DNA from 2 places in the Lentibacillus cibarius genome. Region 1 is predicted to be linked to the other one. Evidence: riboswitches for the same ligand, from Rfam matches in the RefSeq annotation. Region 1 holds a riboswitch; the other holds the start of a gene.
What was found. Region 1 has a riboswitch for FMN ahead of FFL34_RS03275 (ECF transporter S component). Riboswitches for the same ligand answer to the same signal wherever they lie in the genome.
Positions count from the first base shown of each region.

Region 2: another riboswitch for FMN. It lies ahead of ribD (bifunctional diaminohydroxyphosphoribosylaminopyrimidine deaminase/5-amino-6-(5-phosphoribosylamino)uracil reductase RibD); the one in region 1 lies ahead of FFL34_RS03275 (ECF transporter S component).

Region 1 is NZ_VCIA01000001.1:646,058-653,808, forward strand. Features, by position in the region: gene menD (2-succinyl-5-enolpyruvyl-6-hydroxy-3-cyclohexene-1-carboxylic-acid synthase) at 1-1,348, opposite strand, end outside; gene FFL34_RS03260 (isochorismate synthase) at 1,345-2,736, opposite strand; gene FFL34_RS03265 (1,4-dihydroxy-2-naphthoate polyprenyltransferase) at 2,938-3,873, shown strand; gene FFL34_RS03270 (hotdog fold thioesterase) at 3,892-4,278, shown strand; gene FFL34_RS03275 (ECF transporter S component) at 4,326-4,916, opposite strand; FMN riboswitch at 5,115-5,261, opposite strand; gene FFL34_RS03280 (M20/M25/M40 family metallo-hydrolase) at 5,371-6,429, opposite strand; gene FFL34_RS03285 (thioredoxin family protein) at 6,611-7,174, shown strand; gene FFL34_RS03290 (potassium channel family protein) at 7,608-7,751, shown strand, end outside.
Region 2 is NZ_VCIA01000001.1:2,521,128-2,528,878, reverse strand. Features, by position in the region: gene FFL34_RS12405 (ABC-F family ATP-binding cassette domain-containing protein) at 1-543, opposite strand, end outside; gene ribH (6,7-dimethyl-8-ribityllumazine synthase) at 980-1,450, opposite strand; gene FFL34_RS12390 (bifunctional 3,4-dihydroxy-2-butanone-4-phosphate synthase/GTP cyclohydrolase II) at 1,561-2,763, opposite strand; gene FFL34_RS12385 (riboflavin synthase) at 2,788-3,393, opposite strand; gene ribD (bifunctional diaminohydroxyphosphoribosylaminopyrimidine deaminase/5-amino-6-(5-phosphoribosylamino)uracil reductase RibD) at 3,374-4,480, opposite strand; FMN riboswitch at 4,677-4,827, opposite strand; gene FFL34_RS12375 (DmpA family aminopeptidase) at 5,015-5,995, shown strand; gene FFL34_RS18665 (hypothetical protein) at 6,100-6,378, opposite strand; gene FFL34_RS18660 (hypothetical protein) at 6,372-6,752, opposite strand; gene FFL34_RS12365 (GNAT family N-acetyltransferase) at 6,936-7,214, opposite strand; gene cyoE (heme o synthase) at 7,300-7,751, opposite strand, start outside.

The DNA.
Region 1 (7,751 bases):
TTCCTGACGCCCCAGCTCCCAAACCGCTGGAGACCATTCCGTCGATTCCATTCGCCCCCCGGTTCGCCAACACCTCCAGTGATGCAGTGGTAGACATGAAAAAGGTGTCCAAATCCCGTACCGCCATACTATTGCCGATATATATAGTGCTCCGATCAGGAATAACAGTCATAAGTCCGCGAATAGCTTCGCCCTCTGTAAGTTTTTCCTGCCCTTGTTGATTCAGCAAGTGTTTTTTGGCAATACGATTCATTTGTTGCCAGGTGTCTAACCACGTTTCGTCAGCGCTCGGGGTGGCAACCATGGCTGCCAAGTCTCTGCACAATGCCGTGCCATCAGCGTCGATAAATGCTGTTTGGTTTCCGGCCGGTTCTCGGTAACCAGTATGATTTTCAACGACAAACTGTTGCACATCTCTGTGTTCTTTCATAAAGAAAAGATACGCTTTCGAAACCGGCATCGCCCCAAAACGAATGATAAAATCTGGTTTCAGCTGTTTCCGGATGGTTTCATTCCGTAAAATCGCATCATACCCCTCTATTATATGATCTTTGGCATGCTTTCCGGCACGAAGCTGTGACAAAGGATCTGCCAATATAGGAACTCCCCACTGCCGTGCAAGGTGAGCTATGGCATCGGCAAGATTAGGATCAGGTTGCGGACCACAGACAATTAACCCTTTCCCGGAATGGCTCAATTTTTCACAAAGATTGTTCAATTGCTGAGGATCAAGTCTACGTCGTCCTTCCATCTTACCAAGAAATGAACCCTTTCCACGTTTTCCCCAGAGATCCTCAGTGGAGAAATCAGGTATTAATGGTTCCCGGAATGGAAAATTCAAATGCACCGGGCCGGCATTTCCTTCTCTTGCTATATGGACTGCGCGGGATGCTTTACTCCTCGCATAAGCAAGCATGTCTTCAGTGGCTTCCGGCAATGCCATTTCATGAAACCACTTAGTATAATCCCCATACAGCTTCAACTGTCCAATCGCCTGCGGTGCGCCAACATCACGCAGCTCGTGCGGCCTATCTGTTGTGAGGACAATCAATGGAACGCGACTGTAATATGCCTCAATGATCGCCGGAAAATAATTAGCGGCGGCTGTTCCTGAGGTGCATATAATGGCAACCGGACGTTTCATCTGTTTCGCCATTCCTAACGCAAAAAAAGCCGCGGACCGCTCGTCAATAATCACCCACTGGTTCAACTCAGGATGCTCCGTCATCGTCATTGCCATCGGGGTAGAGCGGGAACCGGGTGAAATAACAACGTCTGTCAATCCAGCAGCAACGAGTTCGTCAACAAAATTGGCTGTATACCGTGTCAGGTTTTCCGTATGATTCATTGCCGTCCCTCCAGTGCAGACAGCATTGGTCTGAATTTAATCATCGTCTCTTCATACTCCGCTTCCGGGTCTGAATCCTTTACAACACCACAACCGGCAAATAAGGACACCTTGTCTCCCTGTACGAGTCCGGACCGGATGGCCACAGCAAATTCCCCATTCCGGTTGCTGTCAAACCAGCCAACCGGGGCACCATACCAGCCACGGTCGAGCTGTTCATGCTTTCGGATAAAGTCCTTTGAGGCTTCCCGGGGAACACCACCAAGCGCCGGTGTGGGGTGCAATTTTTCGATAATGTCAAAAATACTGTACCCTCTTTTCAATTGTGCTGTTACCGGAGTGTATAAATGCTGTAGGTTTCTAAACGGATGAATGACCGGTGTTTCCGGGACATGAACGGCATCGCAATACGCTTCCATTGATTGTCTGATCATTTTCACGACAAAATCGTGCTCACTACGGTTCTTATCATCGTGGAGTAAGTTTTCACCGATTTCACGATCTTCTGCTTCCGTTTTTCCGCGTGGCGCTGTTCCGGCAAGACAAACCGAAAATAATTGATTGTTATCTTGCTTGACTAACCTTTCCGGAGAAGCGCCAACAAAGCAGTCGCCTGCACGTTCCACAGCAAACACATAACTATCCGGCTGTGTTTCCAACAAATTTCTTAAAATAGAAGCAACCTGTACGTCATCTGTCATTGTCACCCGCAGCTCACGAGCCAAGACAATTTTTTGTGCATCGTGTGCTTTTATCTTGTCCGCCGCAAGCTTTACAGTTTGTTTCCATTTGTCAGGTGCTATTTCTTGCTGTCCGGCGATGCCAGCGCACTCCGGTAACCTTTCTGAGCTGTTCACTAATATATCTTTAGCTTGTTCCACCCACTCGGTCAGCTCCTGCAAATCATCATTAGCCTTAACTTGAAGATTAATCGTCAAGTAATTACGAGCATTATGCTTAGTCAACAGCACATTCGGAACCTGAAACGACCGATGACTAAATTTATTCCATAGCGAAGATTTTCGAACACTTGGATCGAATGACATGCCCCCAAGCCCTACAACCCCAGTTCCAGGCACTTGATAAGGGTTGTCAATTATTGCTTCATCGACCAATTGCTGCCAGTGGTTTTCTATTGTTTCTGTTCGGTTCTCCTCTAATTCTATATTCCAAGCACAACCAACGCCGACAATGGAAAACTGTTCAGATGTACTCGTCCAAAAAACACGATCCATTGACAACGTCTTTGCCGACGCAAAGAACCGAACCGGATCAACTTCATGTATTTCTTCTGTCATACTTACCAATTGATTATACTCAGTTGTTTTCGCTTTGGTAATTGCTTTTGAAAGCAGCGATTCAAATGATTTTAATTTTACTTCAATCATTTTTATTATCCTCCATACCATTCACCATTTCAACTTACCATATCTATTTTATTCTTTTTTATTAAGTTCCTCAAGGATTGGTGTCTAATTGTGATGATTTCATGACGATAGGCAATTGACAGGCCTTAACGAATTGCCTAAACTTGTATTGATATAGTAAACGCTAAGTTGAATCCCAAAGCACTAAAGGAGAGGGGAAACGTGAATTCGACAAACGATAATTCAATAAAAGAGGCACTCAACGAACGCAGCGGCTTGCAAGTGTGGTGGCGTCTCTTACGTCCACATACACTGACAGCATCTATTGTTCCGGTATTTGTTGGAACGATGTTTGCACTGACAGAGGAGCATATTAACTTATTATTATTTTTAGCTATGCTTTTGGCATCCATCCTTATCCAATCTGCCACCAATATGTTCAACGAATATTATGACTTTATTCTGGGGTTGGATAATGATAAATCAGTCGGCATCGGTGGTACGATTGTCCGGGATGGTATTTCACCAAGAACGGTGCTTCGATTAGCAATTACGTTTTTTGCCATTGCCATTTTGTTAGGTGTTTATATCTGTATGGCATCAAGCTGGTGGATTGCTGTCATTGGCATCGTGTGTATGTTATTCGGTTATTTGTATACAGGTGGTCCGTACCCGATTGCCTACACACCATTCGGCGAGCTTTTCTCCGGATTTTTTATGGGGACGGTCATTATTGGAATCAGCTATTATATTCAAACATCAACACTGACAAGTTCGGTCATTTGGCTGTCGATACCGGTTGCGATTTTTATCGGGGCAATTATGCTTTCCAATAACATCCGTGATCTTGATGGAGATAAGGAAAATGGGCGGAAAACAGTCGCCATTCTGCTCGGACGGAAAAATGCCATTAGATTCCTGGCCATTTTATTTATCACCGCATACAGCTTAACCGTTATTTACATGATTACCGGAATTTTACCGATGTGGTCAATCCTGGCATTTTTAAGTATTTTTAAGGCAGCTGACGTTATTCGCAAATTCCGCGGCAAGACGAACTCGCTAGAAATGATGCCGGCCATGGCTGCCACAGGTAAAACGAACACAATGTATGGTTTCCTAATTGGCATTTCATTATTGGTCAGTGCCTATTTGTAATGAGAGGGGACTTATCTCATGGACTTTTCCGAAACATTAATGGAAACACTCGGTATTGAGACAAAGCTACTTGATGAAAATCTTGTCATCATGACCATGCCCGTTGATGAGCGTACACACCAGCCTGCAGGATTCTTGCACGGAGGTGCAAATGTCGCATTAGCCGAATCCGCCGCAAGTATCGGCGCATATATGAACATTGATAACGAAAAGTTCGACGTGTTTGGCATCGAAATCAATGCCAATCATATCAAATCCAAGCGCGAAGGTATTGTTACCGCCAAAGCAGAACCTTTGCATAAAGGAAGACAAACGATGGTGTGGGAAGTGCGGATCACCGATGAGCATAACCGACTTCTGTGCATATCCCGTTGTACCATTAGCGTCGTTCCTAAGAAAAAGTAAATGAAAGCGGGAGTGTCATGATGGCACTCCCGCTTTTTTAAAGTTCCTTATGCTGCTAAATTCGTCTGTTTTTGCTCTATCCAAGCCTTCATTTTAATAAATACGGGTACAAATAAGACGCCTACAATAACTCCCTTAATCATATTAAAAGGCAGCACTCCACCGGAAACTGTTATCCATTTCACCGTGGTTGCAGCCATTTCGGGAGCTCCTGTAAACCAAGCATAAGCCGGTAAGATCAGGTAATAGTTTAAAACGCTCATCCCAATTGCCATAACAATGGTACCAGTTACCAGCCCTGAAACCACACTCTTGACACCTTTTGACCGATGGTACAGTACAGCTACTGGTACGACAAACATAACCCCTGCAAAGAAGTTTGATGCCACACCTATCGGATCGCCGGCACCGGATACAACTAGATATAACAAATTTTTAATCCCTTCTACAATAATACCAGCCACCGGTGAAAATATCAGTGCCGCCATCAATGCCGGTACTTCACTGAAGTCTATTTTTAAATATGGTGGTAAAAATGGCAGTGGAAAATTCAAAAAGAATAGCACCAAAGAAATCGTTCCTAGCAATGCCAGGACAACAAGTTTAACTAATTTTGATGATTGCGCGGTTGGTCGCATCACCCGTCTCCTCCTTCATCCTCACCGATTCGCATCTTACACTGATGAAGGGTGAGCCGTATCCTGTCGCGTCTGGTTTTCGGTCCAAAACGTTAAACCGGAAACCTATCATAAAAAACCCTAAAACCTATTAGGGGCTTTAGGGTGTCACGTCACAGGAAAGTTAAGGTACACGCACGCATGCACCGAATTCCGGCTCGTCATCTTCTCCCATCCAGACTGTAACTGTCGGTCCCGGACTCACACCGGGTCCACCGCTGCATTCATGCAGACGGGTCACGGACTTAAAACAGCATAGTGCTTCTTACCGTCGGTCGGGAATTGCACCCTGCCCCGAAGATGGAATCGATATGTTATTTTACATGTATTATACTACAATTTTCTTTCATTGAAAAGTCATTTGCAGCTGTGAAATTAATCTTTCTACGACGTCTTCAACCGAATTTGAAGGTATCTAGTCATCTAATGGATTTAAACTTTCTTCACCCGTCATTTCAGACAGCATAGTAACAAGTAATTCTATCTCCTCATCCATATCCTTAAGACTAGACGTTTCGACAGGTGAGTGCATGTACCTGAGTGGCAGAGAAACCAGTGAAATGGGAACACCGGGACCGGTCAGTCGCATACGGTCTGCATCTGTCCCTGTCATACGTGGTGTCAGTTCATACTGTACACGAATATTCCGTCTTCTAGCTGTTTTTTCGAGCATCTTATTGATTTTAATGTTAATGGGAGCGCCTTTTGCCAGTACCGGACCGCCATCAAGTTTAACATCGCCGTGTTTATTTTTATTCACACCTGGATAATCCGTGGCAAATGTAACATCACAAGCGATGGCCATAGTTGGCTTAATACCGGCAGCAGCAAAATACGCACCTCCCATATTTGTTTCCTCATTTACGGTACTGGCCGCATAAACACCAACATCGCTTCCTCTATCTGAAAGCCGCCGCAGAACTTCAGCAACAATAAATGCCCCTGTCCGATTATCCAGACCGCGGCCGGATACATACCTGTCCATTAAAAGCTCTGGATTAGTCTTATAAACAGCCAAATCACCTATCTGTACAAACCGCTCCGCTTCTTCCTTTGTTTTATAACCGCAATCAATAAACAAATCTTCTAATCCGAAATCGTTTTTCAGGCCACCATGGTGTTGTGCATTGACACCGATAACCCCCGTTGATTCAGCGTTGTGCCCAAGTACGGTCACTTTCATTCCAACAGCAGCCTTTGGATTTATGCCACCCATTTTATCAAAATGAAGAAATCCCTCATCATCAATGCGGTTAATAACAAGTGCAATTTCGTCGCAATGACCTGCCAATAATACTTTAAATTCAGCATCCGGATTTATAATTCCAATTGCATTGCCGGCATTATCCGTCTTGATTTCATCCGCAAAATCCTTTACATAGTTTATCCATTTTTTCTGAATGGCCACCTCATCACTTGACGGTGACGGTGTATGCAACAAATCCATTAAAAACGACCTGTTCGCCTGCTCCATCAAAAAACCTCCCTCTCATACTCTTCCATACAATCATAGCAAATTTTTTCCACGACGCGTAGCCACACGAATAAATGCCCTATTGTAGATAATATAAAGCGAACCAAGCACTTTAATTTACAGAATATTCTTCTTCAGGTACACTTTAGAAAGAAAATGGTAAAAAAAGGAGCGTCGACTAATGACCCTTGAGCAATGGTTTGAGCAAGGCATGGACCCGGACACATATATAGAATCGATGCAGAAAAACAAAGAAAACTTACTACATATTTACGACCATTTCACATTACCGGAGGATGAGCAGTTTATTCGGAACTTGGCAGCGCATGACCTTCGCGTTATTGTGCTCACGGAGGACTGGTGTGGCGATGCGATGCTCAACACACCTATCTTGCTTCGTCTCACTGAACAGGCTGACATACCGGTTAAATTCCTACCCCGAGATGAAAACCTTGAGCTGATGGATCAATACTTGACTAATGGAACATCACGATCAATTCCCAAGTTCATTTTCATCGATAGCAATGGAAAAGAAGTGGCGGTATGGGGACCGAGAGCGGAAGAAATCCAGGAATTCGTCGACCATTCCAGACAGCAACTACCACCAAGCGATCACGATGATTATAAGGAAAAGTCAAAAGAAATACGCCGATTTATGACTAAATCCTTTCGTGACAATACTGACTTCTGGCAGGAAGTTTATGAAAGCATCAAAACCACTTTGAAAAGAAATTTGAATCTGTAATACTGGAACAGAAGATTTTTAGTTAAAGAAAAACCCGAGTCGATTCAGATATTTCTGAATCAACTCGGGTTTTTTGCTTAATGAAATAAGCGCAGGGAAAACACATATCGTTCGTATTTAGAACTGATTTGTTTAGTTTTTTTCCCAGTCTCTTCCTTATCATGACGGAAACATCTTTCAGCAAATGTCAATCACGCCCGTGTATGGACTGCAATTACCTTTTATGGCGTATGAAAGTTTTGGACCTTTGCCAATACTATGTGTGTAATTTTAATGGATTATCGTCATGCTATGATACATCCGGGCACGAACACAGAACAAAAGGAAGCGTCCTTGCAAGTAAAAGTTATATCGCTAAATTTTATAGTTTTTTATAAGGTCCTCCTAAGTCTATATTTTCTGACGTTACTAAAAACATGGGCAGGTGAACAAAGTGAATCTCGAAGTATTTAAACATATTTATTTCCGTATGCCGGCAGCTGTAAGGCTTCTCCTGTCTATTTTTGTACTCATGATCCTATTTGGATTTATCATTCACCTTGTCGAGCCAAATCAATTTCCATCCGTTTTTGATGGT
Region 2 (7,751 bases), 1.9 Mb from region 1:
ATCAAGAATGAGTAAATCGGCCGGCTGTATCAAAGCCTTCGCGATGGCTACCCTTTTTCGTTGACCGCCTGATAACTCTGAAACATGCCGGTTAAAATCAGTAATACCCAGCTTGGTCAAGACCGTTTTTGCTGCTGTATTAGCTTCCCATGCTTCATACGCATCCATTTGCTGCTGCTTAGCGAGAAGCCTCTCCTGAACTTTTTCATCATTGGGGGCATGTTGCAGGTCGAGAAGCGTCTGCTCATATTCCCGCATTACCTTCATGATAGCCGCATCACCGTAATAAATCTGTTCGATGACAGTCAAATCCGGGTTCAAATCGGGTTCCTGTGCCAAATATTCAATCCGATAATCCTTGGCGTGCTTGATGGATCCTTGCTCGGCAGTATCGATACCGGCAATGACCTTCAAAAACGTTGATTTCCCTGTTCCATTCACGCCAATCAGACCAATTCTGTCATTCGGCTTAATCATGCAAGATATACCATTTAACAGTGTTTTATCCCCATATGATTTGTATAAATTCTCAACCGTAAGCATGTCCATTACCTTCCTCATTCAGATTTATCTTCGTTCCCGTCGCCTTTTATAGTCTGTTTTATCAGTAATACGATTAACAATAACAACCATGATGTCACGAGGTAAAATACAATTTTGCTCAGCTGATCCATATCCTGATAAAAGTACGCCAAACCAATCCAAATAATACCCATTCCGATGATTTGATAGACTAGAAATTTAATTGTCCGCTCCCTCCAGACTTACGCATACTTCATATAGTTTACCTTACAGCTGGCAACTTTTCCAATATGAAAAGCTATGCTGTGTCCTTGGTACCGCCGGCCTTCTTTACTGCGTTAAACGAAGTCCGTATGCTCTAATGCTCCCTGTTAGAAAAATTCAAGCCTAGTTAGATCGCTAAATTTTATAGTTTCTTAGCTTTGGACAAAATCGGGATACATCTCCACGTGTGTAATCACGCATCCAATTCCTTCACAACATTAGCCGTCTCTATTGCTGCTACAGCTGCGTCTGCTCCTTTGTTACCTGCTTTTGTTCCCGCTCGTTCAATAGCCTGCTCGATTGTCTCGGTAGTCAAAATACCGAAAATAACCGGCTTCCCTGTTTGCATCGCTGCATTGGAAATACCTTTGGCAGCCTCATTACAAACATAATCAAAATGTGGGGTCGCTCCACGGATGACCGCACCAAGCGTAATAACTGCATCATAGTCAGCCTTAGCCGCCATTTTACGAGCAATCACTGGAATTTCAAAAGCCCCCGGCACCCAAACAACATCCACGTTATCTTCCTTCACCCCGTGCTGTTTGAGTGTGCCTAGTGCACCTTCCAGCAATTTGCCTGTAATAAACTCATTAAACCGGGCTACAACAACACCGATTTTCAAATCCGTTCCTACAAGACTTCCTTCGACTATTTTTCCCATTTCAATCATCTCCTTTTTTAAGACTGTTGGCTTGAGCCTGTATGATGGTTGCGCGACTTTCGGCTTGGGCCGCGCAACTTTCCTCGTTTTCGCGCGACTTTTCCGGTTGTTCAGTTCTGTTGTGATTGCAGTAAATGTCCCATTTTGTGTACCTTTGTATAAATGTAATGTTCGTTTTCTTGTCGAACATCGGTCTCAAGCGGTATCCGTTTTTCTACCTGAATACCATACGACTGCAGTTCGTCAAGTTTCTGCGGATTGTTGGTCAACAGTTTCACTTGTGTTACACCCAAATCGGTTAAAATCTGTGCGCTTATCGCATAATCGCGCATATCGGGAGCAAATCCCAGCTGCTCATTTGCTTCCACTGTATCCATTCCGTCATCCTGCAAATGGTAGGCACGTAATTTATTCAAAAGCCCGATTCCACGACCTTCTTGACGCATATAAATCAGTACACCTGAGCCGGCCTCATCAATCTGTTTCAATGCTTCATTCAGTTGAGGGCCACAATCACAACGGTAAGAAGCGAATACATCGCCGGTCAGGCATTCTGAATGCACTCGGGTAAGGACGGGCTCTTTTGGATTGATTTTTCCTTTAACGAGCGCTATATGTTCCTTCCCATCCAAATCATTAGTATAGCCATACACACGAAATGTTCCAAACGCAGTCGGCAGTGTAGTCTCTACTTCCCGTGTGACATGCATCTCATACTGTTTGCGATACGTAATTAGGTCAGCGATCGTTATCAGTTTTAAATCAAATATTTCTGCCATTTCCTGCAAGTCCGGGACACGGGCCATTGTACCGTCATCTTTAATGATCTCACAGATAAACCCTGATGGGAATGCGCCGCATAATGCAGCCAAATCAGCAGATGCTTCCGTATGACCCGGGCGCTCTAACACTCCCCCACCCTTGGCAATGAGTGGAAAAACATGACCTGGCCGTTTAAAATCTGCCGCCACCGTATCGGGGTGAGTTAATGCGCGAATCGTCTTTGATCGATCCTCCGTACTGATGCCTGTCGCTGTTTCCCGATGATCAATGCTGACAGTAAATGCTGTCTCAAATGGATCGCTGCTATCATTTGACATGAGTGGGAGTTTTAATTTCTTTGCCAGATCCGGTTTGATGGATGTACAGACAAGTCCTTTTGCATGCGTGATCATAAAATTAATCACATCGGGCGTGGCCTTTTCCGACAGCGCAACCAGATCACCCTCATTTTCCCGGTTTTCATCATCAACGACAATGACTGGTCTTCCTTCTTTTAAATCATGAATTGCTTCCTCAATTGTATGAAACATGTTGTCCACTTCCTTCGTTTATTTTTAATTTTGTTTGTGCTGTTTGCCTACCAAATGATGAACATGTTTGGCCAGCACATCACATTCTACATTGACACAATCCCCTTCAACTTTGTTACCTAGTACGGTTTGTGAAACGGTATGTGGAATGAGCGACAGCGTCACTTCATTACCACTGATTCCGAACACCGTCAAGCTGACACCATCGACTGCCACCGAACCTTTCACGATAAAGTAGTCGGTAAGCTCCGGTGGAATGTCGACTGTATAATAGACCGCATTTTCCTGCTTTGTTTTTCCGACGATCGTTCCCGTCCCGTCCACATGACCAGTGACGAAATGACCGCCGAACCTGCCATTTGCCGGCATAGACCGTTCGAGATTCACTGAAGATCCTTCCTCCAGTGTGCGAAGTGAAGAGGCTTTGATCGTTTCCGGCATAACATCCACTGCAAAAGCATCATCGTCTGCATCGGTAACCGTCAGGCATATACCATTAACCGCAATGCTGTCTCCGATTTGTACATCATCCAGTACAACCGCCGCTTCGATGGTCAGCCGTACCGCCGTCTTAGAAACCTCCTCCAGTTGCCTGATTCTTCCTATTTCCTCAACAATCCCGGTAAACATGTGTATCTTCCTCCTGTGGTTCAGCAATCAATTTTATATCTTCATCAATCGTTTCCACTGACTTGATGACCATCGGCAAAACATCGTTCATAGCGTTAAATCCCTTACCTCCAATAACACCAGGCGCATCTTTCCCACCAATCAGTTTTGGTGCTATGTACTGAACAAGCTGATTGATGTGACCCCCCATAAGAAAAGATCCGTGGACTGCTGATCCGCCTTCAACAAACAATGACATGATGCCGTGGTGTCCCAAATAACGCAGGATGGTATCCGGATCAATTGCCGGAAGTGAAATTACGGTCACCCCAAGTTTTTCATAAGGGGGGATCGCTGCAGCTCCTACCTGATTTCCGGTAATGATCCAGGTCTCTGCTTTTTGATCGGTCACAACACTGGACGTAAGTGGTGTGCGTAGGGTTGAATCAAGTATGATACGGAGCGGATTTTTCGCGCCGTTTGGCAAGCGGGAAGTCAGGCTCGGATTATCCGCGAGCACCGTATTTACCCCGACTAAAATAGCATCATGCGTATGACGATATTGGTGCACATCCATACGTGCCGCCTCACCAGTAATCCACTTGCTGTCCCCGGTATGTGTCGCGGTTTTCCCATCAAGGCTGACTGCTGTCTTTAAGGTTACAAATGGCTTTCCGGTCTGTGTGTAATGAAAAAATGTACGATTGACCTTCGCAGCTTCTTTTTCCAGCACGCCAAGCTTCACATCAATGCCCGCCATACGCAGCTTGTCAATACCACGCCCGGCGACTTTTTCATTCGGGTCCATAACCGCAATGACTGCACGCCTGATTCCAGCTTCCACAAGCAAATCAGCACACGGCGGTGTTTTTCCGTGGTGACTGCACGGTTCGAGCGTGACATAAATATCTGCCCCTTTCGCCTTATCACCCGCCATCTGTAGCGCGTGTACTTCGGCGTGGGCCTCTCCTGCCTTCAAATGTGCTCCCATTCCAAGAATTTCACCGTTTTTGACGACAACTGCGCCAACCGGGGGATTAGGACTAGTTTGCCCCGTGGCAGACCTTGCCAGGTTTAAAGCAAATTCCATATAGTATTCATCATTCACACCGTACACCTCCACGATCAATTGAAAGCAGTCCTGTTTCTTATGTTTATATAAATTCAGTGCATAAAAAAACCCCTGAGATTTCCCTTCAGAGGTAGACGAGCAGAATTTTTTCAGGTATGTATCATATAACAAAACAGCCACACAAGTAACGATACCGTTTACCTGCATGCAGTCCAGTTGCATACCAGCTAAAAAATTCCTTCTCCCATCCAGACTATCACTGTCGGTCCCGGACTCACACCAGGTCCACCGCTTGGTTTTAATCATAACCGCACGGGTCACGGACTTTGAAGCTGTGCCTCATCACCGTCGGTAGGGACTTTCACCCTGCCCCGAAGGAATATCTTATATGTTCCATTATTTTATTTTGACTGATTATTATTAAATGTACCTCATTTGGACGGATTTAGTCAATAATTATATTTGGGAATTACTTAAAATAATACCTTCGCCGGTCTGATCTATTCAATTAAATACTAGGGGTTAGTCTGCTATAATACAGATAGATTTCTAGAAGAAAGGGGCAGCGACATGCAATTGGAAAAAGGATACATGAACGGAATTACTGATGTTGCCGGGGTTCAAGTCGGTCATGTAACGCTATACAAAAAAGTGAATAACGAGGATACGATATGTACCGGAGTTACTGCGATCCTTCCCCATGACGGTAATCTATTTCGGCAAAAGGTCCGAGCAGGCAGCGCAGTGATTAATGGCTACGGAAAAACAGCCGGCCTTGTACAAGTGGACGAGCTTGGTTTGCTGGAATCACCGATTATGCTTACGAATACATTCAGTGTTGGTGCGGTTTTGCAAGGGACACTCACCTATATGCTTGAACAAGACCTAGCGATTGGTGATACAGAAAGTTCCTTAAATATTGTCGTTGGCGAATGCAATGATAGCTATTTAAACACCATGCGGATGCAGGCGGTCAAACCAGAACATGCCATAGAGGCGATCCAATCCGCATCAGTTGGTCCGGTGGAAGAAGGTGCGGTTGGCGCGGGCAAAGGAATGGTCTGCTTTGGGTATAAGGGTGGGATTGGAACATCCTCACGTATCGTTGAAGGCTATACCGTCGGCTGTCTCGTACTTAGTAATTTCGGCAAACGGGAAGAAGCACTTTTCGCCGATTTCAGCCGGGTTCAGCTAGACACCCCGGATGGATCTATCATGATGATCATTGCTACAGATGCACCCCTTTACGACCGGCAGCTACAGCGGCTTGCTAAACGTTGTGCCGCGGGACTTGGCAGGACCGGCAGCCACATTGGTCATGGAAGCGGGGACGTTGCTATAGCCTTTTCTACAGCCAATACGTATCATCATCAATCTGATTCGCATTTAGAGAGCATGTCATTTCTTCGTGACGATTATCCCGTAATGAATGGACTTTTTCAAGCTGTCGTGGAGGCGACAGAAGAAGCGGTCATCAGCTCGCTCCGCAATGCGGAAACAACAGAAGGACGTAAAGAACGCGTTGTGGAAAAGGCACCGCTGGAAAAATAAATCTAGCGGTGCCGAACGTGATTCTGGTGATTTCGCTCCAAATTCTGGCGGTTTCGTTCCAAACTTTGGCGTTTCCGCCTCGAACTCTCGCGTTTTCAATGTATCTACCACTGTTTCACTTTAAATTCTAACTGTTCTTCCGCTTCCGGCGATTGTTCATCTTTAAACCGCTGGAAAAATGCATCTATTTTAGCAAATGCCCATTGCAGTGCCAGTCCCTGCATTGCAATACCAAGGACGGAGGTGGAGGTCAGTGCCCAGATGGAGATAGCCTGTTCAATCTCAAATACTTGGTGCCCAAAAAAGAGTAAATAACCAAACACAACCATTGCTGCTTCCAAAAAGCTTCCAACAGATGTCTCTACCGCCCGGATAATCACCATTTCCGTACATAGTAAAACGAGAACAAATAACAGGATAAGTGATTTGGACTGAATTGTAGTTTTTCAACAAAGGGAACGACATAGTACTTGGTAATCGTTTTAATCCTGAACAAATAGATGATGCGGACAATTCTAGCCATTTGAAAAAACTGATCAAATGGGATAATGGCAATGAAAAGAAATGGATTTTGCTTGATAAACGCCCATTTCGCTTGGGATGTTAGGAAACGTACATTAAAGTCGATAAAAAACACTACCCACACCACCCAGCTGATCGTTGCATTATAGGTGTCATCCGTCCATATAGTTACAATGGTTAGCATTACTAGGAAAATCATCATGGTTTCATAGATTGTTTTCATCGTTTTTTGCATGGATATCCCTCTTTTTCCTTTCATGGCCATTATATTAGAAAACCTCGGCATTCGTCTCGCGTTTATAGCGAGTGCCGAAGCTTTTCTTATAAGGTCTTCCAAAATTTATACCTTTTGACGTTACGAAAAAACGCCAGGGCACGTAACCCTGGCGTTATACTGAGTGTTTCAAAGCGACGGCCGTTAGTTAGCCAGCACGTCCTGATATTCCGGTGTTTGTTCCATCTTATCCACTACATACGGACACGTCGGTTTAATTTTCTTTCCTTCCTCTCTTGCAAAGGACACCATTTTTTCTGTGAGTTTACCGGCAATTCCCTGACCACGTAGTTCCTCGGATACATACGTATGATCCACATCCAGCTTATCGTCCCCAATCGGCTTAAAAGTAATCTCCGCCGTTGGATTTTGTTCATCATCCCCGATGTAGAATTTGCCGTTACCTTTTTTAATGTCCATCATAACCAGCCTCCTTACAATTTTGACAGTAATTTTTTGTTTACGAGAAGTTTTCCCGTCTCAAGCAAAAAATAATCTCCCCCGGCTTTTATCCGCCCCATGGCAATGTTACAACTATCGCCATAACAAAGATGATCATCAAATAGTTGACCGACACGAGAAACATTTTACGCGCCCATTTCATATCATCTTTGACAAACAGCCCGCTTATTGCCAGTGCTAAATAAGCGACATTAAGCACGGTTGCAATGACAACAAATGCTGTACCTAGCGAAAATAGGTAAAAAGGCAGCGGCAGAAGGCAGGCAATATAAATGGCCATTTGCCTTTTCGTGATTTCCATGCCGTGAACGACTGGTAGCATTTTTACATCCGCCGCCTTGTATTCATCATATTTACGAATGGCGATGGCAAACGTATGCGGCATCTGCCAAATGAAAATAATAAGTGCCAAAATGATGGGTACAATGTGCGACACTGGCGCAAGTGCGGCCCAGCCAATTAACGGTGTCACCGCACCAGAAATACTGCCGATTACCG